One region of the Brotonthovivens ammoniilytica genome, then DNA from elsewhere that is predicted to be linked to it. Evidence: a T-box and tRNA genes for the amino acid it is inferred to sense, from the RefSeq annotation. Region 1 holds a T-box; the other regions hold tRNA genes.
The links. The T-box of region 1 lies ahead of proS (proline--tRNA ligase). A T-box ahead of a tRNA ligase gene usually reads a tRNA of that ligase, here a tRNA-Pro.
Positions count from the first base shown of each region.

Region 2: it has a tRNA-Pro gene. The T-box ahead of proS (proline--tRNA ligase) is inferred to sense a tRNA for this amino acid. The anticodon was not compared.
Region 3: it has a tRNA-Pro gene. The T-box ahead of proS (proline--tRNA ligase) is inferred to sense a tRNA for this amino acid. The anticodon was not compared.

Region 1 covers NZ_JAOQJQ010000004.1:301,784-312,223, forward strand. The annotation lists gene OCV88_RS11305 (SpoIIE family protein phosphatase) at 1-773, opposite strand, end outside; gene ftsL (cell division protein FtsL) at 1,098-1,403, opposite strand; gene yabQ (spore cortex biosynthesis protein YabQ) at 1,417-1,866, opposite strand; gene yabP (sporulation protein YabP) at 1,868-2,155, opposite strand; gene OCV88_RS11325 (RNA-binding S4 domain-containing protein) at 2,212-2,451, opposite strand; gene OCV88_RS11330 (HU family DNA-binding protein) at 2,635-2,907, opposite strand; gene OCV88_RS11335 (phospho-sugar mutase) at 3,066-4,799, opposite strand; gene OCV88_RS11340 (CotS family spore coat protein) at 4,929-5,918, opposite strand; gene OCV88_RS11345 (CCA tRNA nucleotidyltransferase) at 5,986-7,320, opposite strand; gene proS (proline--tRNA ligase) at 7,421-8,860, opposite strand; T-box leader at 8,962-9,163, opposite strand; gene OCV88_RS11355 (AI-2E family transporter) at 9,199-10,239, opposite strand; gene OCV88_RS11360 (RluA family pseudouridine synthase) at 10,340-10,440, opposite strand, start outside.
Region 2 covers NZ_JAOQJQ010000005.1:149,925-160,364, reverse strand. The annotation lists gene OCV88_RS12400 (peptidoglycan-binding protein) at 1-137, shown strand, start outside; gene mtnA (S-methyl-5-thioribose-1-phosphate isomerase) at 270-1,367, shown strand; gene OCV88_RS12390 (Mrp/NBP35 family ATP-binding protein) at 1,548-2,372, shown strand; gene OCV88_RS12385 (phosphatase PAP2 family protein) at 2,435-3,103, opposite strand; tRNA gene OCV88_RS12380 (tRNA-Pro) at 3,128-3,201, opposite strand; gene OCV88_RS12375 (L,D-transpeptidase family protein) at 3,354-4,904, shown strand; gene OCV88_RS12370 (substrate-binding domain-containing protein) at 4,934-5,815, shown strand; gene modA (molybdate ABC transporter substrate-binding protein) at 6,161-7,072, shown strand; gene modB (molybdate ABC transporter permease subunit) at 7,190-7,894, shown strand; gene OCV88_RS12355 (sulfate/molybdate ABC transporter ATP-binding protein) at 7,904-8,959, shown strand; gene OCV88_RS12350 (PocR ligand-binding domain-containing protein) at 9,049-10,299, opposite strand.
Region 3 covers NZ_JAOQJQ010000002.1:212,854-223,293, forward strand. The annotation lists gene OCV88_RS05485 (PucR family transcriptional regulator) at 1-979, opposite strand, end outside; gene OCV88_RS05490 (FAD-dependent oxidoreductase) at 1,188-3,311, shown strand; gene OCV88_RS05495 (NADH-ubiquinone oxidoreductase-F iron-sulfur binding region domain-containing protein) at 3,308-4,516, shown strand; gene OCV88_RS05500 (FAD-dependent oxidoreductase) at 4,606-6,069, shown strand; gene OCV88_RS05505 (RrF2 family transcriptional regulator) at 6,235-6,681, shown strand; tRNA gene OCV88_RS05510 (tRNA-Pro) at 6,811-6,884, shown strand; gene OCV88_RS05515 (NADH-quinone oxidoreductase subunit NuoE family protein) at 7,180-7,656, shown strand; gene OCV88_RS05520 (MATE family efflux transporter) at 8,230-9,636, opposite strand; gene OCV88_RS05525 (LysR substrate-binding domain-containing protein) at 9,870-10,440, shown strand, end outside.

The DNA of each region.
Region 1 (10,440 bases):
TCAATTAGTTCTCCATAATATGGACAATACTGCTCCAGCTCCTGCGTATTCTCTTCAATATCCTGACCTCTCTGGAGCTTCTGCAAAAAACGGTACAACACCTGATACATGGGCGGATTCTCTGAATCCCAGCATACCGCACACTGACCGCAGGAGACGCACACCCTCCCGGTGACTTCTGACTGCATCCTGCCAAGCTCCTCCGCAGTAAAATCTTCCTTATAACGATTCATCTGATTAAATGTCTTTGACAGCTTTTCAAAAGATTCCGCATAACCCTCCAGACGCTGTCCTCCGCCTACCAGTATCTGGGGCGGCACCTTATGTAATGGTTCCCATTCCATAAACAAATATCCATACCTCCCAAGGGCATGAACAAATCCGGTTATAAAAACGCCTTCTAATATACTGATAGGTATACTCCCGCCGGTGCGCAGATGCAGTCCATAACCAAACACAGTCATACAAAGAGTACTCCCCCCCGCAATCAATGCTGACTGAATACAGGAGCAGTTCTTTTTGTACCACTCAAGACCTTTCACAAGGATCATGGCAAGAATCAGCGCCAGACTGTACTTTATTAAAAAAACCACCGGAACAAATACCAAAAGCCCCGCCAGCGAGCAGAAAAAAAGCAGGCTCCTGTTCACTCCGGACATAAATCCTACCATAAATACCGCCGGTATAAAAGGATACGCACCCGCCACACCTGCCTTTGCCGATAATACTGCCGCCGCATAAATACATAGCTGTTTCCAATCAAATCGTTTCATTTCATTCCCCTCCTGGTTTTTCGATGTAGGAGCTATTCTAAAACGATTTATCAAAAATGTTTGTCAAACGGCCGCGGCCTGAAAAAAAACTTTTCGCCAAAAAATGCTTTCAAAAATTAGATTTTCCCGATTCGAGGGACTTCGTCTTTTTTAAGATTTTAACACGAAAGAACCCGGCCTGCAGAAATTTTTTCCGCCGCAGTGCGATCCACAGCGGAGCGTTTTTTATATCATAGGAGCGATTTCTTATGATATGAAAAAACTCCTTTTGTATCTGCTGCAGCAGTCACAAAAGGAGCTCATCCTAACCGCCAATATACTGGCTTATTTCTCTTTAAAAACAATCTCATTGTCATAGGTCATCCCGAGCTTTGACTTGGCAATATCTTCTATGTACTCCTGGGAGCCTACATAATCTTCTTTCTCTTTCAGCTGCTTTGCCCGTTCCTGCTGCTCTTCAAGCTGGGCCTGAAGCTGCTCCTGCTGGGCCTTATAGGTCTGATTCTTATGGTACAAATGCAGAATCTGCACAGACAAAATCATAACAAGAAAAAGTACTGTAAAACTGACGCACACTTTACCAACACGATTTTTCTGATTTTTTCTTTTTCGCCTTTTGCTGTAATTCATATGATCCACCTGCTTATAGTTTACATAATCCCATTCTAATGGTTTTCCATATTTTTTTCAATCGTTTTTTTAAGAAACGTCCGTTTTTTTTCAACACAAAGCGAATGGGGGCCGTAATCGTTTTCACAATAAACACCAGAGCTTTTACTATGCCGCCAAATATCTTCACTCCAGCCTTTATAATAAATCTGCTCAGCAGCCAGTTATACAGCAGCATTCCCACAAAGATTGCAATCATGGCAAAGCCCCGGATTAATCCGTCATTCTGACGGTACAGCATACGAAAAATCATCAGCGCACAGCCACACCAGTACAAAATGTCTTCCACCGCAATCCAGACAGTTCCATGGGAAACAACTCTCCTAAAGATCCGCAGCAAATCATACACAAACAGCATACACAGTCCACAGATTAGTCCCGCTAAAAACAAATGCCCCTGATTTAAAATATCAAGACTGACCATATTATTTAAATAACCGGCTGAAAATAGATTCGTTTGATTTTGTACCCTTTTTAGCTACATCAGAATAAAGAAGTGAATCAATATGACCGGATATATCAATCTCTCCCTTTTCCAGCGTAAGCCGGTTCACATGCAGGTCTTTTCCTTTAATCATGAGCATTCCCTGCTCTGTTTCCAGTATAATTTCATTTACATCAAATGCCAGAATATCAAGGACACCACTTAAAATCCCGCCGGCCCGGTCTGTGATAATCATTTTATGCTGTCTGGATGCCTGTCTTTCTTCCATATCGTTCCCTCCCTTTGATAATTTATATGAAGGGAAGTTTAATTTATGTCAGTATTTTATAAATATCGAAACAATTCACCGGCCTCTTCTTTCCTGGATGTATCGGCCACCTTAAGCACCTCTACTTTCACAGACTTTGTCCCAAAGGCAATCTCAATTAGATCACCTTCCTTTATACTGCAGGACGCCTTGGCCGGACGGTCATTTACCAATACCCTGCCTGCATCGCAGGCTTCATTTGCAACCGTTCTGCGTTTTATTAACCGGGAAACTTTTAAAAATTTATCTAATCTCATATTTCACCTCTGCTGATACAAAAACTAAAAAGAATGCAACTCTGCCGCAGTGCGATCCACAGCGGAGCGTTTTTTTGCTCTATAGGAATCGGCACTTTTCAGCTTTATCACAACACGGTATTTCCTATAGATTAAAGAAAAAGGCTGTTCCCAAACATTTTTGAGAACAACCTCTGCTCATCATTAGTTTAACATGTCTTTTAAAGCTTTACCTGCTTTGAATTTCGGAGATTTAGAAGCCGGGATTTTCATTTCTGCTCCAGTCTGTGGGTTTCTTCCAACTCTTTCTGCTCTTTCAGAAACTTCAAAGGTACCAAAACCAACTAACTGAATTTTATCACCATTCTTTAAACCTTCTGCAACTACCTCTGTAAATGCGGCCAATGCTTTATCTGCATCTTTTTTCTGTAATCCTGCTTTCTCAGCCATAGCTGCAACTAATTCAGATTTGTTCATTAATATTTCCTCCTACATTATAAAAATATAGCCTCTTTCTCATGATAAGCTTATAGAATATATATACTTGGTTTCCATATGTTTGTCAAGAAATTTATTCCGCCCTAAAGGGTTCTTCACAAAATCATCACGGCTAATTTCCATAATTTTCCATTTTTCTACAGCATTGGTTTTACAAGTTCCTGTACAGCACTTCCCAATGCCTCTGATTTCGCTTTTGCATCCTTAAGACTATCTGCTTTTACACCATAATAAAACTTTACTTTTGGCTCCGTACCGGATGGTCTTACGCAGACCCATGCGGCATCCGGAAGATCATAATAAAGAACATTAGACGCCGGAAGTCCTGTAGAGGTCTCACTTCCGTCACTCATATTCTTTACAATCCCTTTCTTATAATCTCTTGCAGACACTACCTGGTAAGCACCGATTTTTTCCGGTGTGTTTTCCCTGAGGGTATTCATAATTGTCTGGATCTTCTCTAGACCCTCGATTCCCTTCAGGGTAATGGAAGTGACATCGTCCAGATAATAACCATATCTTTCATAAAGTTCTATCATCGCATCCCAAAGGGTTTTTCCCTGGGTTTTATAAAATGCGGCAGCTTCACACAATACCATAGACGCGGCCACTGCATCCTTATCCCTGCAGTAGGTGCCCGGCAGGCAGCCATAACTTTCTTCTAATCCAAACAAGTACGTTCCGGTACCCTTGGTCTCAAATTCCAGCATTTTCTGGCCGATAAATTTAAATCCTGTGAGAACCTCACAAAGCTGTATCCCATAATCTGCAGCAATTGCATCTGCCAGATTCGTTGTTACAATGGATTTCACCAAAGCTCCATTCTCAGGAAGGCCATAAAGCGCTTTTCTCTGGCCAATCTCATAAGCTCCAATCAAACAGCCGGACATATTACCGGTCAGGGCATGATATTCACCAGTCTTTTGATCCTTAACATAAACACCCAGGCGGTCCGCATCCGGATCTGTTGCCAGAACAAGATCAGCATCCACTTCCTGTGCCAGTTTCAGCCCAAGTTCAAATGCCTCCTCAGCCTCCGGATTCGGGTAGCTTACCGTTGGGAAATCGCCGTCCGGCAGTTCCTGCTGAGGTACTACAAATACATGCTTAAAGCCCAGCTCGCCAAGTACCCTGCGTACCGGAATATTTCCGGTGCCATGAAGAGGCGTATATACAATTTTTAATTCATCCGCAGCCGCCTTAATAGCCTCCGGATGAAGGATCAGTTTTTTGAGCTCCTCAATATACGGAACATCTATATCTGCTCCGATGGTTTCATACAAACCGGCCAGCACGGCGCTCTCCCGCTCCATAGTCTTTACCTGTCCGTAATCAGTCACCTGCTTTACTTCGTCCATAATTCCGCTGTCATGAGGCGGTGTAATCTGAGCCCCGTCTGCCCAGTATACTTTATATCCGTTGTATTCCGGCGGATTATGGCTGGCTGTAATATTAATGCCGGCTGTACAGCCCAATTTACGCACTGCATAGGACAGTTCCGGCGTGGGACGAAGGCTGTCAAATACATATGCTTTAATTCCGTTAGCAGCCAGGCAGAGCGCAGCCTCATCGGCAAACTCCGGAGACATATGTCTAGAATCATACGCAATAGCCACCCCCTGCTTTTGTGTATTTAACCCCAGAATATAATTTGCAAGTCCCTGCGTTGCTTTTCGAACAGTATAAATATTCATTCTATTTGTTCCTGCGCCAATGACTCCCCGCAGTCCCGCTGTTCCAAATTCAAGCTCTTTATAAAAGCGGTCTTCTATTTCTTTCTCATCATTTGCGATTTGTTTTAACTCATCTTTTGTAGCCTCATCAAAATAAGGATTTTTCAGCCACGCTTCATAAATTTCTTTGTAACCCATCCAAACTTCCTCCTGATTTCATTTTCTGTCCGCACATCAGACCGACAGTTTATCCCAGTCATTTAAAGACCTGAAGTCATTATACCACATCTGCAAAATATTCCATACCATTCTTCCCCAAAAATTTCCTTAAACCTCTTTATTTAACGCCTCTAGAAGGCCGGTCAGATACCGGCATCTTGACTTATGCTGATGGATCTCCTTTTGAAGTTTCTCCAGATTTCTGTTTGATATCCACACTTTATTTGAACCGTAATAGTGATTTGCAATTTTCCAGAATTTTTCCGGGTATGACAGCCGGTAATACAGCTGTAGAAAATCCCCGCGGTTTAACGGATTTACTCTGTGGTATTCCTCAAGCATTGCAGTTCCAAGGCTTTCCTCCCAATTATATTTTTCCATGATCTTGCGCATAAAATTACCAAAATCAGCAATCTGCACGCCGTATTTTGCCTTTTCAAAATGAATCATAACCGGATCAGCCGCACGAAACAAAATATTATGCTGATTAAAATCCCCGTGGCAGATTCCGGTCTTTCCGGTAATTTCCTTTTCCTCCGCCATCTGCAGAGCCTCTTCCACTTTCAGACACTGTTCAAAAAAATCGGAAAAGCATTTTGTAAACAGCCGCTCAAAATCATTCTTCTGTTTTCGCTTTCTTATATAATTGCGAATTTTTATCAGCTCCCGGTTATGGCGGCTGTATTCAGAAAGCACACTTTCTTTCCGGTATGCTAAAGTCTCTTCCCCGCAGGAAAATCCCCGGACAGCACTGTGAAATCTGGCCAGATGGGACACCGTCATCAAAATATCCATTCTGTTTTTCACATCACATTCTCTTCCTTTGTACCACTGATGCATAATGTAACGTATGCCGTCGGGGCCTTCCGTAATCAGCTCACCCTCCCTGTTCTTTTTCGGCCTGTCATTTACAATTCCCTGTTCTGCAAGATAGCCGCCCAGCAGGTATAAAAATTCTCCTTTTTCCTGAGACCCCTGAAACTCTTTTAAAGCCCATAGCTCATGATTTTTTTCGCATACCAGTACACCTCTTCCTTTATAAGTCTGTGCATCGCCCAGACCGTATGTTTCCAGCACTTGTTCTATCTGATAATACATAAAAAAACACCCCTTCACACGAAGTTTAAGACAACTATTTATGTCTATTCATCATATGAAAAGGTGTTTAAAAGTATTCTCTTTGTCGGCATCTCTTTAATAAAATCTCTTTTTGATTCCATTCCGGATGTTTCAGCACATCCTGCAAAAGCAGTAAAAGAGCCTCGCCAATCTGTTTTCCCCGCTCCATCCCTGCAGCAATCAAATCATCTCCGCTGACAGCAAGGTCTTTTATCAAAAGACAGTCGCCTCTGCGAAGAATTTCCTCATACAATCTTTCATATCCACAGACGTATGCCAGCTTTTCCTTCCGCTGATACATACTCTGAGCGCAGATATCAGCGCGTTTTACTTCAAAAAGCTCCGGATACTGCTCCAGCCCGTTTCTGGATATCGTCTGGCGGACTTTCACTATTTGTAACGGCGGCTTTTGATCGTGAATCTCTACCAGTGCAGTCACCCGCTGAATAGTGGCATTATCAAACCGAAGCCTGCGCAGTATTTGTTCCGTCATTTTGGCTCCTGTCTGAGGATGCTGCCTGAAATGATCTACCCCGTCCTCATCGGTGGTTCTGCAGACCGGTTTTGCCACATCATGAAACAGCATGGTAAGGCGCAGTACCTTATCCGGCCTGATCAGCTCCAGGGCATGAATCGTATGTTCTCCCACAGAGTACATGTGATGGATATTATGCTGAGGTGTCCGCATCATAACCGAAAACTCCGGAAGGACAACATCGGAAATCCCCAGTTCATACACCTGGCGCATAGCCTCCGGATGAGGCGAAATCAGCAGCTTTACAAGTTCCGTCTGAATCCGTTCCGCACTAATTTTAGCCAGGGAAGGGGCAAGCTTTTTTATCGCATCCTGAGTCTGCACTTCAACTTCAAAGCCAAGCTGGGCGCTAAACCTTACTGCGCGCAGCATTCTTAAGGCATCTTCGCCAAACCGCTCCTTGGCATCTCCCACACAGCGGATTACGCCGTTTTTCAGATCCAAAGCTCCCCCAAAACAGTCCACAAGCCCTTCCGAATCATTGTACGCCATGGCATTAATGGTAAAATCCCTGCGCTTTAAGTCTTCCTTCAGATCAGGCGTAAATATTACCTCATCAGGATGCCTGGCATCCGCATATTCCCCATCTATCCGGTATGTGGTAACTTCAAACCCCTCATGCCCTAACATCACGGTAACCGTACCGTGGGCAATTCCGGTATCAATTGTATGAGGAAACAGCCGCTTTACATCCTCCGGCTTTGCAGAGGTGGTAATGTCCCAGTCATCCGGCTCTTTCCCAAGTATGCTGTCCCTGACACATCCGCCCACAGCATAGGCCTCATACCCATAAGACTGAAGACAATCAATGATTTTTGCTACTTTCTGCGGCAGCTTAATGTTCAACGGCTGTCACCTCCTTCCTTATTAACACAATCTGTTTTATCCAGCAGTACCACTATCCGATGTGCAGGTATGATGCCTGCCTGCTGTGTCTGGACGCCGCTTAATACGCCTTCCCCCAGTATACCAGTTTACGGGCAGGTTTTCCACAGCACACACAGGTGCCTGCTATCTGCTCCTGATCATGAAATGGCATACAGCGTGAGGTTGCACCTGTTTCCTCTTTGATTTTATCCTCACATGCCTGATCCTCACACCACATTCCACGAATAAATCCTGGTTTTGACTCTGCAATTTCCTTAAATTCATCATAATTATGAGCATCCCAAATATGAGCATCCCTATGTGCTTTTGCCCGTTCAAACATATCATTTTGAATCTGCTCCAGCAGCTTTGGAACTGCTGTGTCGATTTCATCCAGAGAAACAACTGTCTTTTCCCTTGTATCACGGCGCACAAGTACACACTGGTTTTTTTCAATATCTTTTGGTCCCAGTTCTACACGCACCGGTATCCCGCGCATTTCCTGCTCTGAGAACTTCCATCCGGGACTTTTATCTGAATCATCCAGCTTCGCCCGGCATACTTTACTCAGGCGCTCTTTGACCTTGCCGGCTTTCTCTAAAACGCCTTCTTTATGCTGCATAATCGGTATTACCATTACCTGTGTCGGGGCGATTCTCGGGGGCAGTACCAGTCCGGAATCATCTCCGTGCACCATAATAATAGCGCCGATCAGCCGCGTTGTCATGCCCCAGGAAGTCTGGTGAACATACTTTAATGTATTGTCCTTATCTGTATATTGAATGCCAAAGGCTTTGGCAAAACCATCTCCAAAATTATGACTGGTACCTGACTGAAGAGCCTTTCCATCATGCATCAGTGCCTCAATGGTGTAGGTCGCCTCCGCTCCGGCAAATTTTTCCTTCTCAGTTTTCCTTCCTCTTATTACCGGCATAGCTAGAACCTGCTGGCAGAAATCTGCATACACATTCAGCATTAAAACGGTTCTTTCCTCTGCTTCTTCCGCTGTGGCATGTGCAGTATGACCCTCCTGCCACAAAAATTCTCTGGAGCGAAGAAACGGTCTCGTTTCTTTTTCCCAGCGCACCACTGAGCACCACTGATTGTAATTCTTTGGCAGATCACGGTAAGACTGAATCAGGTTCTTATAAAAATCACAGAACAGAGTTTCTGAGGTGGGACGTACACAAAGCCTCTCCTGCAGTGGATTTAATCCCCCATGAGTCACCCAGGCAACCTCAGGTGCAAATCCTTCTACATGATCTTTTTCTACCTGAAGAAGACTTTCCGGGATAAACAGCGGCATATATACATTTTCAACGCCGGTTTCTTTAAAACGCGCATCCAGTTCCTTTTGAATATTTTCCCAGATGGCATACCCCGCCGGTTTAATAATCATACAGCCCTTTACGCTGGAATAATCAATAAGTTCTGCCTTCTTCACCACATCTGTATACCACTGGGCAAAATCTGCCTCCATAGATGTAATTGCTTCTACCAATTTCTTTTCTTTCGCCATATCTCTAATTCTCCTTAATCATGCTTCTTATATAAAATCCAAAGGAATTTCCCCGTATGTAACAAACAGCAGTCAGCAAAAAAACACCGGTATTTCCGTCCCCTAGGGACCGGAATACCGGCGGTACCACCCTGATTAACATGCAGACGCATGTTCTCTCTCTGTCCATAACGCAGACCTGCGCAGTATTTTTCATACTGGGCTTAAAGGGCCGGTTCCCGCCATTCCAACCAAAAATCTCCCACCACTGATTTTCTCTCTGAAGATCTTCCTGACCGTACTATTCCTCATCTTCGCCTTTACCTCTGTTTACGATGCATATTGTAAGTGAAACCCTCCTAATTGTCAAGTATGGAAAAATAGGAACTTCGACCTATTTCACGTATTAAAACAAGAGAAACCGGTCCAAGTATCACTCCGGGCAGTCCATATACACAGATTCCTACATACAAGCTGACCATAACCGCCACCGGATGCACAGAAAGGCCGTTTCCCATAATTCTAGGTTCTAGTATCTCCCTTAAAAATGTACACAGTGCAAAGGCTCCTGCATAAACACAGGCCAGCAGGTACTCTCCTCTTAACAGGTCCACCAGCGCCCAGGGAACAAATATCATTCCCGTGCCAATAAAGGGAAGCGCATCGCAGATACCAATAGCAATACCAATTGGGACAGCATACGGATTTTTGCACAGAGCTAAAATCCCCACGCATACCCCGCTGATAATTCCCATAACAACTACCTGAGTCTTTATATAAGTGCCGCATGTATGGAGCACTACATTTCCAATATTTATCAGCCAGTTTCCCCACTGGTTTTTTCGGATTCTGGCCTTAATCTGCACATAATCTCTCAGAATTAAAAAAGATGAGACAATAGCTGCCAGGGCAATTCCACAGACTGTAAGAAATCCCTTCATACTTTTCGCCGACCAGTTCATTACCTGGCTCATGGCCGCCTGTTCAATCTTACCGCCCAAATCCGGCATTTTTGTCTGCAGAAACTCCCCCATCTGGTCAATTCCCTCAAATCCTGTGGCATCTGCTATTCTGCAGCAGCAGTCGTCCCATACAGCCATCAGCTGTCCGCCGATTGCATCCCGTTCCTGCCAGACCTGCTGGCAGGAAACCACAATCCCCCATATCAGCAGCCCAATGCCAACCGCAATCAGCGCAAATAGAATAATTAACAGAACACCTCCCGCTCCCTTCCAGCGCTTCTGCAGTTTTACAGCCAGAGGATGCAGCCACTTAGCCAGCAGAAAAGCAATTAAAAAGGGAATTACCAATATCAAAAGCCACTTTAACACAGCAAAGACAACAAGGGTAATTCCCGTATATTTTATTCCCGTTAAAATAAATTTTCGTCTCTCTGTCATACTAGCTAGTATGTCAGAATCACTTCTTTTTATTCTTTGAACACATCCGTTTCCACGGCCTGCAGATATCTAAAACAATCTCTGGGAAAAACAAATATTTTTACAAATTCACATGCTCAAACAGCTCAAAATATTTATTTGAAGGCCGGATGGAAAACTCCATTTTCTTCTTTGTAACAGGATGTACAAATCCGATTTTAA
Region 2 (10,440 bases), on a different contig from region 1:
GTCCCCTGACACAGGCTTCTGTGGAAAAATTTCAGTCAGTATTTGGTCTTCCGGTAACGGGAGTTGTGGATTTTGCCACCTGGTATAAGATTTCACAGATTTATGTAGGTGTCAGCAGAATTGCAGAGCTGATGTAAAAACTATATACGAAGGCAATATAATATGTCCCCCCGGGTTCTTTTTTTGGATCCGGGGGATGCTGCTTGCAACTGAACCTTAAAGTTTATATAATGTTTATACAAAATACAGCAGGATATCAGGAGGAAGTCATGGAAATACAGAGAAATATTATGGATTACGATACTGTTTCACTAGATGATGATAACAGTGCAGTAGTGATTATTGATCAGACAAAGCTGCCGGGGAACATTGAGTTAATATCTTTAAAAACGGCTCAGGAAATATGGGACGCCATTTACCTGCTCCAGGTAAGAGGGGCCCCGGCTATTGGTGTAGCCGCCGCATATGGGATTTACATACTTGCAAAAGGCATTGACACGCAAGATTATGATACCTTTTATGCAGAGTTTAAAAAGCAGAAAGAATATCTGGATTCATCCAGACCTACAGCGGTAAATCTTTCCTGGGCTTTAAACCGTATGGAGCAGGTAATAATCAGGAACAGTGATAAAACAGTACCAGAGCTGAAACAGCTGTTAAAGAAAGAATCCATTAAGATTCAGGAAGAGGATATCCGCGTGTGCAGAACAATCGGAGAGTACGGTTTAAGTCTGGTAAAACCGGGAGATGGAATTTTGACTCACTGTAATGCTGGTAAACTGGCAGCCAGCAAGTATGGAACTGCCACTGCACCCATTTATCTTGGACAGGAAAAAGGATATGGGTTCAGAGTATTTGCAGATGAGACAAGGCCTCTGTTGCAGGGAGCCCGTCTCACAGCTTTCGAGCTTTATGCTTCCGGTGTGGATGTCACTTTAATTTGTGACAATATGTCTGCCACGGTTATGAAAAATGGCTGGGTAAATGCGGTATTTGTCGGCTGTGACAGAGTGGCGGCCAATGGAGATACCGCCAATAAAATCGGAACGTCTGTAGTGGCAGCTGTGGCAAAACAGTATCAGGTGCCAGTCTACATTTGCGCTCCTACATCAACCATAGATCTGAGTACGCCGAACGGGGATGCAATCAAAATTGAGCAGAGGAAACCGGAAGAGGTAACTGAAATGTGGTATCAGGAGCGGATGGCCCCTGAGGGTGTGAAGGTATTCAATCCGGCTTTTGATGTTACGGATCACAGTTTGATTGCCGGTATTGTTACAGAGTACGGTATTGCCAGAGCTCCTTATTCAGAATCATTAAAAGAAATCTTCGCAAAAAAAGAAGCAATAGAAGCAGAAGGCGTATAGGAAATAGCAGCGGGGCAGAAAATAAAGTGAGCATCAGAATATAAAAGGGATATTCAGGCAGGAAAGATGCACAGAAACCTTCCTTTTTTGGAAAAAAGAGGGTATACTAATAAAATCTGATATCTGCTGTGGGATGTAAAACGTAACAGCAGATGGAATTTGCAAAAGGAGGAAAAAGATATGGCAGAAAACAGCTGCAGCGGATGCACATCTGAAAGCTGTGAAGGATGTTCCGGTCAGCCGGAAAGTCTATTAGAACAGCTGAATCAATATTCATCTGTGAAAAAAGTAATCGGGGTTGTCAGTGGAAAAGGTGGTGTTGGAAAATCTTTTGTAACCGGTTCACTGGCTGCAATGATGAGAAAACAGGGATACCAGGTAGGTATTATGGATGCTGATATTACAGGCCCCTCTATACCGAAGATGTTTGGAATCCATGGACCGGCACAGGGAACCGATCAGGGGATTCTTCCCATTGAAGCGGAGGATGGAACAAAAATTATGTCTATCAATCTGTTGATGGAAGATGAGGAAGCACCTGTAATCTGGAGAGGTCCGGTGCTTGCAGGAGTTGTAAAACAGTTTTGGAGCGATGTTTTCTGGGGAGATCTGGACTATTTATTTGTGGACATGCCTCCGGGAACCGGAGATGTTCCGCTGACTGTGTTTCAGTCACTTCCGGTAGACGGGATTGTCATTGTAACTTCTCCTCAGGATCTGGTACAGATGATTGTCAAAAAAGCCTATAATATGGCGCAGATGATGAAGATTCCTGTACTTGGTGTAGTGGAAAATTACAGTTATCTGAAATGTCCGGACTGTGGAAAAGAGATCAAACTGTTTGGTGAAAGTAAAATTGATGAGATAGCGTCAGAGCTGGCTATGCCGGTACTTGGAAAAATGCCGCTGGATCCGTCATACGCAGAGCTGGCAGATCAGGGGATTTTCTATAAAGCAGATAATATCTATCTGGGCGAAGCAGTGAAAAAAATTCAGGATTTATAAAAAAAAGAGTACGAAGGTCCTTTTTACAGGAGATTTGTACTCTTTATTTTTGGGCTTTAAATTTATATCTGCTGTGCCTTGTTATCACCCACCGGCTTTTTCCCGGCCAGCTTTACTGCACATGGACTATAGATGAGCCCCCACATGACAAATGCCAGCAGAAATGCCGTGAGAACATCAAAAAGAGAATGCTGTTTTAAAAACAAGGTAGATAAAATAATCAGTATTGTGAGGACTACAGAGCCCCAGCGGATAACCGGCCGTTTTTTTAAATATCTGCTGTAAAGAACAGCCAGCATTACGGCAACGGAATTATATACATGAATACTTGGAAATAAATTGGTAGGCGTATCGCTTTCGTACAACAGCCGGACCAGATCTGTAAAGACATTGTCCCTGGGGAAGTTCTCAGGTCTTAAATAATGGCCGTTTGGATAAATGGCCGATATAAAAAGAAACAATGTCATACCTACTCCAAGAAAAATGCAGAAGCGGTTAAATTCTGATGCATCTCTGAAAAAGAAATATATAACAGCAATAATTACAAATAAAAACCAGAGATAATAAGGGATAATAAAATATTCACAGAAAGGAATCAGATCATCAACAGACATGTGGATCTCATGAAACTGTGTGGTTACTGTTTTTTCCAGATAGGAAAAACAGGGAAAATAAAAAAAGACATACAGCAGCCACAACCCATGCTTGTATTTCAAAAATAACTTTTTCATGAAATCACCTCTAAAAAAATAAAATCGGAGTGACAAGATTTGAACTTGCGATCTCTCGCCCCCCAGACGAGCGCTTTACCAGACTAAGCCACACCCCGATAAAATATGGGTCAAGAGTGATTGTAACACATTTGCAGATAATTGCAAGAGGAAGTTGCAGGTTGACAAAGAAAATTCATAAATTATATAATAAATATTAAGTGTTTTCCGGACTTTGAGAGAACAGATACAAAAGACAAAGGAGCGGGTTATGAAAAACTGGAAAGAAAAAACAAAGAAGCAGAAAACTTTGTTTTTGATGGCAGGGATTGTTCTGGTGCTTGTGGTTGTCTATTTCATTGTTGCAATTTATTTTATGAAACATTTTCTGCCGAATACTTTTATTAACGGAGCGTCCTGTTTTGGCAAAACAGTGGAAGAGGTACAGCAGACTATCAGGGATGAGGTAGAGGGATATGAGCTTACCTTAAAAAAGCGGGCGGATAAAATAGAAACAATAAAGGGCAGTGACTTTGAACTGAAAGCGGTATTTGACGACACCTATGAAAAGCTTTTGAAGGAACAGGGCAGCTTTGGCTGGCTGTTTCAGATAGGAAAAGATCATAAGTATAATCCTGGGACAGCTCTTGAGTATAATGAAAATGCATTTGCCCAGACAATCAGCCGGCTGTCCTGTATGGATAAGGAAAAGATGCAGAAACCGGAAAATGCAAAGGTCGTTTTTTCTGATCAGGAAGCATATGAGATCAAACCGGCGGTTTTCGGGACTACCATTCAGGAAGAGATCTTAAAAGAGAAGGTTACAGCTTCTGTTATGGAACTTCAAAAAGAACTGGATTTAGAGGAGGCCGGCTGCTATCAGGACCCGGCATACACAGAAAAGTCAGAGGAAGTGACAGATGCATGTGAAAAGCTGAATCAGCTGATGCAGACAGAAATTAATTATGATATGCTGGATGCGGGGACTGTAACTGTCAGTAAAAAAGAAATGAGCAAATGGCTGAAAACAGATGATAAAATGAAAGTGGTTTTCAACGAGGATGCATTAAAAGAATATGTATCAGCCTTTGCCGGAAAATATAATACGGTAGATCAGGGACATACATTAAAAACATCCTGGGGAAAAACGGTTACGGTACCTGCCGGAAATTACGGCTGGAAGCTGAATCAGGAAAAGGAAATAGAGACCTTGAAAGAAAATGTCCTGGCTCATAAATCAGTCACAAGGGAACCGGTTTATGCAAGAAAAGGAAAAAGCCATAAAGGCGCGGATTATGGAAATACGTATGTGGAAATCAATCTGACAGCCCAGCACTTATATTTTTATAAGAACGGAGTAAAAGTTGTGGATACAGATTTTGTTTCCGGAAATGTAGCAAAAGGCTATACAACACCCACCGGAAGCTATGCCGTTACCTATACACAAAAAGGTGCGGTGCTCAGGGGGCCTGGGTATGCTTCTCCGGTGTCGTTCTGGATGCCCTTTAACGGCGGGGTAGGACTTCATGACGCCACATGGCGGAGTACTTTTGGAGGTACTATATACAAAACAGGCGGCTCCCACGGCTGTATTAATCTTCCATACAGTGCTGCCCAGAAGATTTTTGCACAGTTAAAGACAGGGGATCCTGTACTGGTATACAATCTTCCGGGTACCGAGCAGGTGAAAAAATCTTCCGGAAATAGTAAGAAGAAAACAGAAAATAAGAAGGATGAGAAGAAAGAAGAAAAGAAAACGGAAGAAGAGAAAACAACGGATAAGACCCAAAGCGACGGGGAAGCAGCTGAGAATAACAGCTAATAGATAGAAAGCAGATGAGAGGGGAAAATATGGACGAGCGTTTGTTGACACCGGTAGAAGTAGCTGAGATGCTTCAGGTGAAAAAAAATACAGTTTATGAAATGATTAAAAGAGGGGATTTAAAAGCTACTAAAATGGGAAAACAGTTCCGTATTGCCCAGAAGGATGTGTATCAGTATCTGGGAATTATTAAACAGGATGAGGAAAACTGTAATATTGTAATTTGCGGACAGGACATTATGCTGGATGCGCTGTGCGCCATGTTTAATGAAATGAAAATTAAAAATTACCGCGCTTACCGGTCTCCTTTAGGCAGCTACAATGGATTATATGAAATGTATCAGCATGAGGATCACATTGCAACCTGTCATCTCTGGGACGGAAAAAGTAATACGTACAATCTTCCTTATGTAGAGCGTATGCTTCCAGGAGAGCAGCTGGCAGTGTTTCATCTCATCAAACGGTGGCAGGGGCTGTACGTAAAAAAAGGAAATCCGAAAAATATTACAAAGTTTGAAGACCTTATGCGGGATGATGTAGTGCTTGTTAATCGTGAAAAGGGCAGCGGGATCCGGGTGTTTATTGATGAAATGTGTAAACTGGGCGGGATACCCACCAGCAGTATTAAAGGATATAAAAATATTGCTGAGTCTCACCTCATAGCAGCTTCTATGGTGCAAAGAGGCAGTGGGGATGTGTCTATCGGCAATGAAAAAACAAGCAAGCAGGTAGAAGGAATCGAGTTTATCCCGCTGAAAGAGGAAAGCTATGATATGGTAATCCGTACCTCAGATCTGGAGCGGGAGCCTTATCAGAAAATTGTAGAAGTCATTCAGTCAGAGCGCTTCCGAAAAGAAGCGGAATCTATTGACGGATACAATGTTACAAATATAGGGAAACGGCTGTTGTAATTACAAATAGAATAACTGCTTTGGATGCCTCCGGCAAAGCTGCGAAAGCGGCCTTGCGGAGGCATCTGTACGTTTGGGGAAAGTACACTTGCGCAAAGCTTCAAAGTGCCGCAGACAACTTGCCCGGCACGGAAATATGCCAGGGCACATTTGTTATAAAGCAGGAGCTAAAGCGGCAGCAGTCTGGCGAGTTATGCAGAATATGGATTAATAAAGGGAAAATAAACATCATAAAACAGAAGAAAAACGAAGTTGCTTTGTTGACAAAAAGTTAAAAAACTGTACAATATGAATATACCTTTTCTAAGGGGCATAACAAAACACAAGTATTTTGGAGGAAAAAAGATGAAAAGAAGAATTGCAGCAGTATTATTAACCTGTGTACTTGGAGCATCCTTTTTAGCTGGATGCGGCAATAAAGACGCAGATAAAGATCAGGGAACTTCCACAACAAAAGAGGACCAGGCATCAGCAGGAGCAGAAGGAGATCAGCTGGGCGAGACAACAGTAAACCTTTTTGCAGCAGCAAGTCTGAATACCGTTATGGAAGAGCTGATTCAGAAATATAATGAAACACAGCCAAATGTTAAGATTGTTGGAAATTATGATAGTTCAGGAACACTTCTGACTCAGATTGAAGAAGGCGGAAACTGTGATATCTTTTTCTCAGCAGCACAAAAACAGATGGATACACTTCAGAACGATGACAAGATGGTTGTTGACGGAACCAGATACAATGTTGTAAACAACCAGCTTTGTGTAGTTACACATAAAGGAAGCGATACAAAGGTAACCGGTCTTGAGAACATCAAAGACGCAGCCAGCTTTGCACTTGCTGACGGCAGTGTTCCGGCAGGAAAATACACACGTCAGGCAATGGTTAATTCCAAAATGCTTCCGGAAGCAGAGGATGTATCTAAAATTACTACAAAAGAAGTATCCGATGCTCTGGGCGGAATTGAAATCAATGAATGTGCCAATGTAACTGCCGTAACTTCTGCAGTAGCGGAAGGCTCTAACGAAGTTGGAACTGTTTACAAATCAGATACATACGGTCTGGAAGATAAACTGGACATTTTACAGGTTGTACCTTATGATTTAACTGGCGACATCATTTACCCGGTTGCTCAGGTAAACAATGACCAGGCAGATGAATTAGAGAAAAAAGCAGCACTTGATTTTATTAATTTCTTAACATCAGATGCAGCAAAAGAGATTTTCCAGAAATATTATTTTGATACAGACGTACCAAACTAAGAGGTAACGTTTTTGTGAAGCCGGTATCATAACAATCCCGCCGGTTTAAATAATTAATCAGGAGCGCCAAACAGCTTTGTTTTGGCGCTTCTGTCAGTTACCACAGATTGAGAAAGGATGAATGTTATGGGAGAGATTATTCAGTCACTGGACTGGAGTCCGCTGATGATTTCATTAAAAACAGGAGCAGTTGCCACGGTGATATCGTTTTTCCTGGGGATTTTTGCCGCTAATCGTGTAGTTCACGCAGGTCCCAGGGTAAAAGCCGTTGCAGACGGCATACTGACACTTCCGATGGTTCTGCCGCCTACGGTGGCCGGCTTTTTTTTGTTGCTGCTGTTTAGCAGAAGACGTCCTTTCGGGATGTTTTTATTTGATCATTTCGGACTCAGCGTGGTGCAGACCTGGGGCGGCTGTATACTGGCTGCCACTGTGATTGCATTTCCGCTGATGTACCGGAACGCAAGAGCAGCTTTTGAGCAGCTGGATATGAATCTTATTTATGCCGGACGTACCCTTGGAATGCCTGAGACGCGGATTTTTTGGAGAATTGTTGTGCCCAATGCAGGACCCGGAATTATTTCAGGAACAATTCTTACTTTTGCCAGAGCTCTGGGAGAATACGGAGCAACCTCCATGCTGGCAGGAAATATTCCCGGAAAGACCTCTACAATTTCCCAGAAAATTGCTATGGTTATCCAGGACGGTGATTATGTAACCGCAGGTGTGTGGGTTATAATTATTATGCTGATTGCTTTTGGGGTAATTGTCGCAATGAATCTGGTGGCAGGAAAGAATATGAAGAATATACAGCGCTGGTAGGAGAAAGATATGTCCATAGAAGTAAATATCCAAAAAAAAATAGGTAATTTTCATCTGAAAGTTGATTTTTGTGCAGAGCAGGAAGTTTTTGCACTGCTGGGAGCCTCCGGCTGCGGAAAAAGCATGACATTAAAATGTATAGCCGGAATTGAGACCCCGGATGAAGGCAGGATTGTGATCAATGACCGGGTAGTGTTCGACTCTGGGGCCAGAATTAATCTGCGTCCGCAAAAGCGTAAGGTAGGTTATATGTTTCAGGATTACGCTTTGTTTCCCAATCTTACAGTAGAACAAAATATTATGTCCGGAATGGGAAAGAAGCCTTCCTGCCAGGTGGTGGACAGCTTTGTGGAGAAATTTCAGCTGCAGGGGCTTGAAAAACATCTGCCCACACAGCTTTCCGGCGGTCAGAAGCAGCGGGTTGCTCTGGCCCGGATGATGGCTGCAGAGCCAGATATTTTGCTGCTGGATGAGCCTTTATCTGCCTTGGACAGCTATCTGAAGTGGCAGATGGAAGAAGAGCTTTTGGAGATTCTGGAAAAGGTAAATAAGACAGTGCTGTTTGTTTCCCACAGCAGAGATGAAGTTTACCATTTGTGTGACAGGGTCTGTGTGATAAATCAGGGTCATATTGAAACCATTCAGGAGAAAAAAGAATTTTTCAGAAATCCAAAAACAGCGGCGGCGGCCCGGATTTCCGGCTGCAGAAATATTTCCGCGGCATCCCGTATTTCTGAACATAAAGTAAGGGCCCATGACTGGAATATGGTTTTTGTTACGAAAAGAGAGATACCGGAAAACTTCGCTTATATCGGCGCTAGAGCTCATGATATAAAAATCAGCGCTGCAGAGAGTATGGAGATACTTTTAGGAGAAAATGAAGCGGTATTAAAGGTAGATCATCTGCTAGAGCAGCAGTTTGAATCAGAACTGGTACTTTGTCCTGCAGAGGGTGGAAAAGGACAGGTTCGTGTGCTGTTAGATAAGCAGAAAGCCAAGGAGCTGGCAGAGGAAGCGTTTGTGAAGGTGTATATTCCGGATGATGCGCTGTTGCTTTTAACTTAAGAGAGCGTAAACAAGCAAGGACACAGATCATCCAAAGCAGATGGTCTGCGTCCTTTTTAAAACGTCAGGTGCAGTTATGAATTTCATGTTTACCGGTATTGTTTTGGCGTCAGTCCCGTGTATTTTTTAAATACTTTTGAAAAATAGCTCTGATCCTCAAAGCCGGCGGCGATAGAAATATCAATGACAGAATAATTGGTATTTGTCAGCAGCCGTTTGCTTTCTTCGATCCGCACCATATTCAGATATTCTTTGAAAGAAGAGCCGGTGGACTGCTTGAAAATCGTTGAAAAATAAGCCGGATTTAAGTGCACATGATTTGCCACATCCTTGAGCGTAATATCCGAAGCAAAATTTCGGGAAATATACTGTATGGCCTTTTTAATAATATCATTATTTTTACTTGGAATATAGTTAAATACACATTCTGTAAAGGTTTCTACTGTTTCCTGCAGCCGGTAGCAGAGGTTGTCTAACGTATGGATCTGGCTCTGCGCCATAAGAAACTGATTATTAATCCTGAAAATGCTGTCAGAGGTGGCGCCGCCTTCAATGGCGGCTCTAGAAAGCAGGGAGCACAGCTCCACAGAGCGTGTTTTGACAAATTCCAGACTGTTGCCCTCAGAAAAAAATACATATCCAAGCAGATCGTTTAAAATAGCTTTGGCTTCTTCTTTATTTCCGATTTTAACCTTTGTAATCAGTTCCCGTTCCAAATCCATAGGATAGGGGGTCAGCGGAAGGTCGGAGTTATTTTTCAGGTTTTGAATAGATTCATTAATTTTAGACTGCTGTACCAATTTGTTTTTGTTGTCTGCCAGCTTCCGTTTTCCCTCGGAGATAAGGTCTGCAAATAAAAAATAAAGCAGCCGGCTGATATGGGTTACCATATTAGACGGTATAATCTTAATAGTATCCAGTTCTTCGTATAAATCCAGCAGTGCAGTAGTATTCATGTGAAAACGTTTATCAAGCCCCAAAACCAGAGTGGAGTCCGGGGCGTCCATCAAAAAAGGGCCCACAATAATAGAACCAAACAGTGTATTCTGATTGACCAGGGGAAATGCAATATGATTTAAGTTGGCATGACAGGAAAAAATATAAGTCTCTCCCAGCTCAATGGCACGTTTGCTGGCGTTTATATGCAGCCGTTCACAGGAATCTTCTTCCGTGGTATGTTTTTTTATAATTCGACAGTATCCGCATGCTTCGCCATAGCTTTCTAGAATTTTTCCATGAAAATCAATCAGCTGTACCGGCAGATGGATACACTCAAAAAAAGATTCCAGCATGTCACAGACTGTCTGGCGTTCTACAATGTTATACAAATAAGAATCCATAGTTTATCACCTTTGATGAAGTTGTTTTTATCACTGATTTTCAGTATATCACGTTATGAAAAAAATACAAGAATTAGGTAAAAATTATAGATATTTGTAAAAAATTTCAAGATAGCATAGTGAACAGATAGGAATAATTTT
Region 3 (10,440 bases), on a different contig from region 1:
TGTTTGGATAAACTGTGCGGAGTGTTGCCATCTGGCGCTTATTAAATAAGGTGCTGTCATGAGGTTCTGTGCAGGCAAGGACGATGAGACAGAAAAACTGGCAGAATCTGCGGTCTAGCAGTTCTAACCGGGAACTGATAAGGTTTACATCGTGGAACCGTCCCTCCAGAAGATCAATAAGGAAATTTTCATACTTCAGGCCGCTTCTTGTAATAAAGAAATCATGTTTCTGCATCTCGATGGCACATGCATCTGCCAGCGCTGTAGTAATTTTTAATTCATAAGGGGTCGCATCAATGTCTGCTTCCAGGCAGACTGCCACATAACCGGCCATAACATTCTGGATTCGAATTGCGCAGAAAATCCAGTTATTATCCGGATGATCTTCTGTTTTGGAAAAAAAAGCTCTTTTGTTTTCATAAATCCGGTCTTCAATCTGCAGACGTTTCAGACTTTCTACTTCGCTGGCAGTAAGAAAGGTGCGGGACTGGCTTCTTTCTATTCCATAAGGCATCTGATTCATCAGCTGAGAAGTTTCTATGATATTATAGCTGGCATCACAGATAGAGATGGGATGCTTCAGAAAGCTTTCTGCCTTTGATACAACATCTTTCAGACCATGTCCGTAGTACAGAGCATGGTATAGCTGATTACTGTGATTCTCAATGAGGGATTCCAGTTTTAGATATTCATTTATTACCGTATATAAAATATGAACTTCCGGAGAACGGTTCATGCGGACCTGGCAAAAAGCTTCATTGGATTGAGCATCAGTGAGAAGAATATATTGATGGGCATCCGATGGTATTGATAGTGCAGCGGAAGAGTCCGGTTTTAAATAAAGCGTATTAAAATCATAAATGGTATCCTTTGTTAAGATATCAACCCGGTTGATCAGGCGTTCTTCTTCATAAGATTCAATAATGATAATCTGAAAGGTTTCTACTATGTGCTGTATGATGGATTTTAATTTAATCATAGGATTTCTCCGATTCAACATATGTTGAAAAACAGGACACTGAAAATATGTTTTTTCAACAGCTGTTTGAAGTGTTTTTCTTGTTGATGTGCTATAATGCAGATAGTTTAACACAGATAGGCTTTTAGAGTCAATTTATAGAATCAACAATTGTTGAAAAATATGAATTGAACAGAGATACAAATATAAGCTGGAGAGGAGAAATAGTATGGCTGTTATAACAATTGACGGTATCCGTCTGGAAGTGCCGGATCAGAAAAATGTTCTGGACTGCGCGCTGGAAGCGGGAATTTATATTCCGCATTTATGCCATCACCCGGATCTGCCGGAAAATGGTTCCTGCCGGATGTGCGTGGTGGAAGTGGAAGGACAGGATGAGGTAGTCCGCTCCTGTATGCTAAAGGCGGAAGATGGTTTAAATATTACCACAAACAGTGAAAGGATAAGCAGGTTAAGGACGCTGGCATTGGAATTATTGCTGGGGGCACACCCGGAGGATTGTTCCACCTGTCCGAAATATGGGAATTGTGAGCTTCAGACACTGATTCAGTATATTGGTGCTAATAATGCCAGAATGAAAAACCGAAGCAGAGGGTTTAAAATGAATGAAGATAATCCACTGCTGATTCATGATATGAACCGCTGTGTATTATGCGGACGCTGTGTAAGAGCCTGTAAGAGACTTAGGGGTGTGGGAATTTTAGATTATCAGAAAAAGGATATGGAGACCTACATAGGGACACTGCACGATAAGCTGTTAAAGGATGCAGACTGTCGGTTTTGTACTGCATGTGCGGAAGTCTGTCCCACAGGAACTATCAGAGATAAAAAGGTATACAGCGCGGCTGACGGAACAAGAGAAGAAGTGCTGGTGCCGTGTAAAAATGCCTGTCCGGCGCATACGGATGTTCCGCGTTATATCCGCTATGTAAAAGAAGGAAAATTTGATGAGGCAGCGGCAGTAATCCGTGAAAAAGTGCCGTTTCCAAAAGCACTGGGTTATATTTGTAATCACGTCTGCGAACTGGAATGTAAAAGAAAAGAAGTCAGTGAAGCTATGTCCATCCGCAATATCAAGCGTTATGCAGCTGAGCAGGATACCGGTTCCTGCTGGAAGGGAAAAGGCAAACAGCTTGCAGATACCGGAAAGAAGGTCTGTATTGTGGGCGGTGGTCCGGCCGGTATGACAGCGGCATATTACCTGCGCAAACAGGGGCATGAGGTTACCGTTAAAGAAGCCCTTCCAACTGTAGGCGGAATGATGGGATATGGCATTCCTTCCTATCGTCTTCCAAGAAATATCATTGAAGAAGAGGCAGCAGTCATTCAGGAGGCCGGAGTCGTAATAGAATGCAATACGAAGGTTGAAAATCCAACGGAACTTCTGAAAGAGTATGATGCGGTATTGATGGCCATTGGAGCACATACCGGCGTCAGACTGCCAATGCAGGGCAATGATCTGGAGGGTGTGCTGCTAAACATTGATTTTCTGCGCAAGGCAAGTCTGGGAGAAGAAACCGGTATGGGCAGGAAAGTTATTGTTCTTGGGGGCGGTAATGTCGCCTTTGACTGTGCCAGAACGGCAAAACGGCTGGGGGCCGAAGAGATTCATCTGGCTTGTCTGGAGGCAAGAGAGGCTATGACTGCAGACGATGAAGAAATAGATCAGGCACAGGAAGAAGGCATTTTTGTTCATCCGGCACAGACTTTTGAAAAGATTACCGGTGAGGATAAAGTGACCGGAGTTGATTTCATGGATGTAAAATCTTTTACTTTTGATGAAAACAGAAGAGCTGTGATTGAAAAAGTAGAGGGAAGCCAACATCATATTGAAGGCGATACGGTAATTTTTGCTGTAGGCCAGAGGCCGGATATTGATGAACATGCAGGACTTGAACTGGGCAGAGGAAACAGTATTAAAGTTAGAGATAAATCTCTTGCGGCGTCAACAGAAGGCATATTTGCCGCAGGCGATGTTGTATACGGAACAAAGTCGGTGATTCAGGCGATTGCATCCGGACGGGATGCGGCGATGGAGATTGACAGATACCTGGGCGGCGATGGAGATATTTCAGAGGTACTTGCTCCGGAAGAAATGCCGGATCCGTACATAGGGCGAAAAGAAGGATTTGGTTATGAAACAAGAGTACAGCCAGATGTAGTGCCGGCAGAAGAGAGAAAAGATAACTTTGGTCTTGTGGACCATGGTATCTGCTCTGATAGTATCTGCGGGGAAGCCGGCAGATGTCTGCAGTGCGATCTGCGGGTTTCAATTAAACAGCCGAAGCTCTGGACAGAATTTTCAGATAAAAAGGAGGCAGTTGAATCATGAGTGCTTTAGAACATGCAAAAGCAGCAGGCGTAAAAGCTGCAATAGAGAAAATTGCTTCCCTGGGAATCAGAGAATATGGAGTATTTTCGGAAGATCTGGCCGGTAAATGGAAACGTATTTTAGGTGAAGGCCAGCATGAGTTAAAATTAGCGGCAGCTCTAAATAACAGCGATACAAGAAGAGTTTTTCTTGAATTGCTGAAATTAGATGCAGATAAAGTATTTGAGGGAATGCAGGCAGCAGGCTATGTGCTTGGCGCCGGGGAACTGGTATTGTATCTGCCCAAAGAAGAGGAAGATCTGAAAAAGGAACTGGAAAGCAGGGCCAAAACTTATGGTATACGGATAGAAAATGCCTTTGTTAATGTAAGAGAATGGCAGGGACATGGGCTGCACCATATTGCCACAATGGCTGAAGTGGCGGATGCCTTTCTGGATTCATACCAGCCAGGAACATATCTGGCTGTCTGTCAGGGAGCAGAAACAGGGGAATTAAAGAGAATCCCTTATGGAACGAAGCTGAATGAAATAGCAGAGCTTGACAAAGCAAAGGCTGTAGAGATAGGTACAAAGCTGTATACGGTATCTGAGGCTGAGGAATGTATAATAGATGAAACGCTGAATACCGGAGATGGTGTGGTGACGGTAATTCCTGAGAGTTCCTGTCTGATGCAGGAAGCGGAAAAAAGACTTTTGATATCCAGAAAGAATGGCTGCGGAAAATGCACATTCTGCCGGGAGGGGCTCAATCAGCTTTACGGACATATGACGGATATTACCAGTGGAAAAGGGAAAAAAGAAGGTCTTGATATGATGAAAGAGATCGGAGAGGCCATGCGGTTTTCCTGCGGCTGTTCTGTTGGAACTGTGGGAGCCGATTTTACCCTTGGAGCGATGGAAGGCTTTATGAGTGAATTTGATGCCCATATTAAAAAACGGAACTGTCCGGCCGGTGTATGTACCTGTTTTATGACAATTTATATTGATCCGAATATCTGTGAAGGCTGTGAGGAATGTGCAGACGTATGTCCGGAAGAATGTATAGAAGGAAAAGCCGGATATATTCATATGATTGATGACTTTGACTGCACAAAGTGCGGAAAATGTATTGAGGCATGTGAATATGATGCTGTTGTACAGACAACAGGGCGGGTGCCAAAACTGCCTTCAAGACTTGTAAAATGCGGTAAGTTTAAAAAGCGTTAGATGTAATTATATTAGATATTAAAAAGATGCAGCAGACAGTAAAATATGAAAACTATAAATGAGACAACAGGAAGCAGGAGGTATGCAAAATGAAGAAAATGGAAGCAGATGTTGTAGTTGTAGCGGCAGGACCGGCAGGGCTGGCAGCGGCAATCACAGCGGGGGAAAATGATTTGAAAGCAATTGTATTTGAGAAAGCAAATACAACCGGCGGTGCGGCTAATATGGGTATGGGCCCTCTTGGCATCGGCACTAAAATCCAAAAGAAAGAGTTTAAAGATTTAACCTTAGAAGAAGCGTATGATATTCATATGAAATATACGCACTATCGTGTAGATGGAGATCTCGTACAGACATATTTTGAAAAATCAGCAGACACAATTGAATGGCTTGAGGATATGGGAGTAGAATTTGCAGGAGCATTTAAGTATTTTACAGAATCTGCTGCAACCTGGCATATTGTAAAGCCGGAAAATGGTGTAATAGGTCCTCGTGCGGCCGGTCCCATGGTTCGTATTATGACGGAAAAGGCAAAAGAACTTGGCGCTGAAATTTATCTGGAAACACCTGTAAAAAGTTTGATTATGGAAGATGGAAAATGCGTGGGCGTTATAGCAGCAGATAAAGATGGCGAAGAAATTGAGGCTCGTGCCAAAGCGGTTGTAGTTGCTACCGGCGGATTTGGTACAAATCCGGAAATGATAAAGAATGAATTCGGCCTTGATCTGTGGAAAAACTTTTTCCCGTTTAATGTACCCGGAACCAACGGTGAGGGCCTGAATATGATGTGGGATGCAGGTGCTATGAAATGGGGCGCAAATATAGAAATGATTTTCCAGATGAAAGACAATATGTCACATTTTATTCTGGATGCGTGTTTCCGTCAGCCGGCACTGTTGGTAAATCAAAAAGGTTTCCGTTTCCTGGATGAAGGTCAGATGGGAAATACAACATTTACAGGAAATGCAATTAATCTGCAGCCTGGCAAATGTGCTTACTGTATTATGGACCGTAACCTTATTAAATATTATGCAAAGAACGGACCTGATATTTTTGATATCGTACATCCGGAGGAATGTTTCTTTGAATTTGAAAATGCAGCAAAAGAAGCTGTTGAGACCGGGTATGACGGTTATTTTGAAGCAGATACCATTGAAGAGCTTGCAGAAAAAATGGGAATTGATCCGGATACATTAGCTGAGACGCTGGAAGATTACAATGATATGTGCGATGAAAATATGGATACACAGTTCCATAAAGATCCAAGATATCTTCATGCAATTTCAGGACGTAAAGGTGGTTTTATTGCTGTACGGTTCTATATTGCAGCATATGGTACGATCGGCGGAGTCCGTACCAACAAATATGGAGAGGTTTTAAATTGCGATCAGGAGGCGATTCCGGGGCTTTACAGTGCAGGCTCTGACTGCAATACAATTTACGGAGACAGCTATAATTTTACTCTGCCTGGAAACACCATGGGCTTTGCGATCAATTCCGGTCGTATGGCAGCAGAGTCCATTGCAGATTATATTGAAGAGCTGGAAGATTAATAATTAAAAGAAACAATCTGGTATTTATTGGATTGTTTCTTTTTTTTGAGAGGAATTTTTGGAGGAAAAGGCTGGCTAAACATTGTAATTTGTCATCAGGAACTATATAATAATATTATATGTGAAGTTTTATAAGGCTTGGCAGTTAACTGGGAGGAATGGGAAATGAAGGTATCCACAAAAGGCAGATATGCTTTACGTTTAATGGTTGATCTGGGTATGCACGGGCAGGAGAATTTTGTGTCATTAAAGGATATTTCAGGCAGACAGAATATTTCGATTAAATATCTGGAACAGATAGTGACTCCTCTGAATCGTGCGGGGCTGGTTCGAAGTGCGCGGGGTGCTCAGGGAGGATATCGACTGGCAAAAGCAGCAAAGGATTATACAGCAGGGCAGATTCTGCGGGCAATTGAAGGCAGTATGGCGCCTATTGCATGTTTGGAATATGATACAAATGAATGTGCTCACTATGACCAGTGTGCTACCATTGAGTTCTGGGAGGGCATGGATAAAGTAATTACCGATTATGTTAACAGCGTGACATTAAAACAGCTCATTGACTCATATATTGCCCGGCTGAAAAAAAGCGGACTAGCTTTGGAGGATTAAAACGAAGTATAACCCGGACGATGAATTAAATTGCAATATTTTGAAAAATAATATAGACAACCTGGAAAAATTATGATAAGATAATCCGAGTGAAAAGCACAATCTTAAATTGTGCTTTTTCGTTGGAAACGATGCGTGGCTCAGCTTGGTAGAGCGCTGCGTTCGGGACGCAGAGGTCGCAGGTTCAAATCCTGTCGCATCGACTCTATAAGCCTTGTAAAGTCAAGGCTTTTTCTATTTCGTGTTGCATGTCATGATGCATGAAATACAAAATTGAATTAAAAAATGCTTGGCAGGGGCGCCGGAACCTTTTTCTTTTGATTGGGTTCCGGTCTTTTTTTTCGCTATGGGAAATACCGTGTTGTGATAAAGCCGAAAAGTACCGATTCCCATAGAGTAAAAACGCTCCGCTGTGGCAGGATTCTTTGTTATATGGGACGGATAAATTGTCTCATAATAGCAGAAACTGTATTTATAAACCATGAAGGGATAAAAAATATGAACAAAGCGGAAAAATTAGATGACATTTATTCATGCTACAAAGAAATGAGATCTGCCGCATCCCAGGAAGTGCTTGTGGAACTGCTGCGGGAACTGCAGGAGGTACAGGGATTTATAGATGCTCAGATGATAGAGCGGGCAGCGGCCGTAACTGGTTTTAAGCCGGTTGTGGCAGAAACTATTGTAAAGCGTTATCCCAGCTTAAAAGCGGCGCCATATAAACACAAAGTTGTTGTATGTACAGGCAGGAACTGTTCTCAGAAGGGAAATCATATCTTGCTGTCTAAGTTGAAGAAAAGCCTTGGTGTTGATAAAAATGGAATTTCCAAAGATAAGCGCATTTATCTTACAACAGTAAATTGTCTGCGAAACTGCCTTCAGGCGCCCAATATTATGATAGATGGAATCGTATATTCAGGGCTGGACTGCAGTGAAATATGTGATATGCTGGCTGAAGATAAAAAGAAAATTTAAAGAAGAACAATATAAAGACTGTTAAAATGAAAAAAAGTTTAAAATTATCAGAAAATATATTGACAAAGCATGTTAATGTATGTATAATAAAATCATCAAAAAGATAACTAATAGATTTAACAAAGAACTTGAAAAAGACAACCTGATAAATTTATTCGATATCTTTTTACACTTGCTAAAGGAGGAGCAGTCCATTGAAATAGTTAGCTAATATTCAAAAACTGTAGAGATCAGGAGGATGTTCCAATGGGACGTTAAGTAAAAATCACAAAGTTAGTACAGGGATTTTGGTTACTTCAGGGAGTGATTATATGAAAGGCAGAGGACCATAGAACTTTAACAAGTAAATAGCAGAAAGGGAGGTTATATAGTGAAACTTCAATTTAACAGTTAAGAGAGCTATCTGATGACGAGAAAGTCAGGTAGCTCTTTTTTGTGTGTATCACAAACGGTATCTTAGCTCTTGATTTTCTGTCCGTGTAAAAAAGGATACTGCTGAATCGTCTAAAATAACGATGTTACAGTATCCTTGAAGGTCGATGGAATTTGTTTTTTAAGAAATAATTTTTATATTTATTTAGATTCCTGTTCTAGTTGAGCTGCAGTCTGGTTCATATGTCTTAGTTCTTTTGTGATTAGTAAAACTGCAACAATAAAAGCGGCGATATCTGCGATAGGTGCTGAATATAAAATGCCCTCAATTCCAAATTTGATTGGAAGAATTAAAATCAGTGGAATTAAAAACAATACCTGTCTGGTGAGCGAGAGAAACAGACCCTTCATTGCTTTACCAATTGCTGTAAAGAAATTGGCAGATAGGATCTGGATGCCAAGAACTGGAACCATAAATAAGAAGGTCCTCATAAATTTTACTGCAAATTCCATATATTCGGGACTTCCACTGCCAAAAATAGAAATAACCGGTTCCGGGAAAAACTGAAAAATAATAAATCCGATACTGCAGATGATGAGTGCACAGCAGATAGCCAGTTTATAAATTCCTTTTACACGTGGATATTTTTTTGCGCCATAATTAAATCCAATAATTGGCTGGCATCCTTGGGCGATGCCGATAATAATGGATACCAGTACGGCGTTAACTTTCATAACAATTCCACAGCAGGCCAGCGGGATATCAGTACCATAAACAGACATGGCACCGTAATAGGTAAGACTGTTGTTAAAAACGATCTGGACAAGAGTTAAGGCCAGCTGATTAAAGCTGTTGCTCATACCCAGAGGAATGATCTGTCTGCAGATGGAACCCTTTAGACGAAAATATTTTTTCTTCAGATGAATGTTTCTGAATTTTGGTATGTATAACAGTGCCATAATACAGGAAGCGGCCTGTCCAATAATGGTAGCCAGTGCAGCGCCTCCGATTCCCATATCAAAAACAAAAATAAATATGGGATCTAAAATAGTGTTAATAATAGCCCCTAATAACATAGTAACCATGGAATACTTAGGACTGCCGTCAGCTCTGGCAAGGTTACTTAGACCGTTGGTGATAATCAGAAGCGGCATACCAAAAGCAGTGATACGGGTGTAAGTAACCGCATATGGGAGAACATCTGGTGTGGAACCAAAGATATTCAGCATTGGCACAATAAAAATCTGTATGATAACAAGGTAAACAACGCCGCACAGAATCATCAGCGTAATGGCATTTCCAGTTGAATGTTCTGCCTTTTCTTTATTTCCCGCTCCAAGCTCCAGGGAAAAACGTGCGGCCCCTCCAATTCCGATGAGCAGCGCAATGGCGAGGCAGATTGTAGTCAGCGGGTAAGCCACATTGGTAGCTGCATTGCCAAGATATCCAACGCCCTGGCCGATAAAAATCTGATCTACAATATTGTATAAGGATGTGACCAGCATGGCGATTACACTTGGAATGGCAAAGTTTCTTAAAAGTTTTGGAAGTTTTTCATATCCCAGGGGATTTTGAGTGCTGTCCGAGACAGCTGCTGTATTTGTCATAATGCACCTCTCTTAATGTAATATTTATTCCGGGTAGTAAGTAATGCAGCGGGCAAAAGGAACGGTTATGTATATCCCGCATTTTTTTATAATACAAACGTATTTTCTATTATAAAGAAAAGAGTTTGCCTTCGCAAGCGGATTGCCAGAAATAATTGTTCTGCCTTTGTTCTGCTCTTCTTAGAATATGTTACAATACTGTTGGACATAAAAAATGAATGGGGGATTCTTTTATGACAATTTTGCAGATAAAATGGTTTCTGACGGCTGCAGAGAGCCTTAACTTTTCAAAAGCGGCAGATCAGCTGGAAATTTCGCAGCCTACATTAAGCCGGCAGATCGCAAATATTGAGAACGAGCTGAATTTGCTGCTGTTTCTCCGGGATGGCAGGAAGATGAAATTGACACCTGCAGGCAGAGCGTTAGCAGACACCTGGAAGGTTATTTATGAAAATTACTATACGGCAGTGGAACAGGCGCAGAATATTCAGAAAGGCATCAGCGGTTCATTAAAGATAGGTGTTCTTCACGGAACGTATGTAGCAGATTTTATGCCAGCTATTATTGAGTTTTTTCGAGCACACCACCCTGATGTGGAGATTGCGTTATCATATGATTCCTTCCGGGCACTTCAGAATAAAATATACAGCGGTAAACTGGATATTGCATTTACGGTTTTATTTAATATACGAAAGAAGGAATATCTGCTTTATAAATATGTAGAACATTCTATGGATTATATTTTAATGCATAAAGATCATCCTCTGGCTGTCAGAGAAGAATTAAGTCTTTCTGACTGCAGAG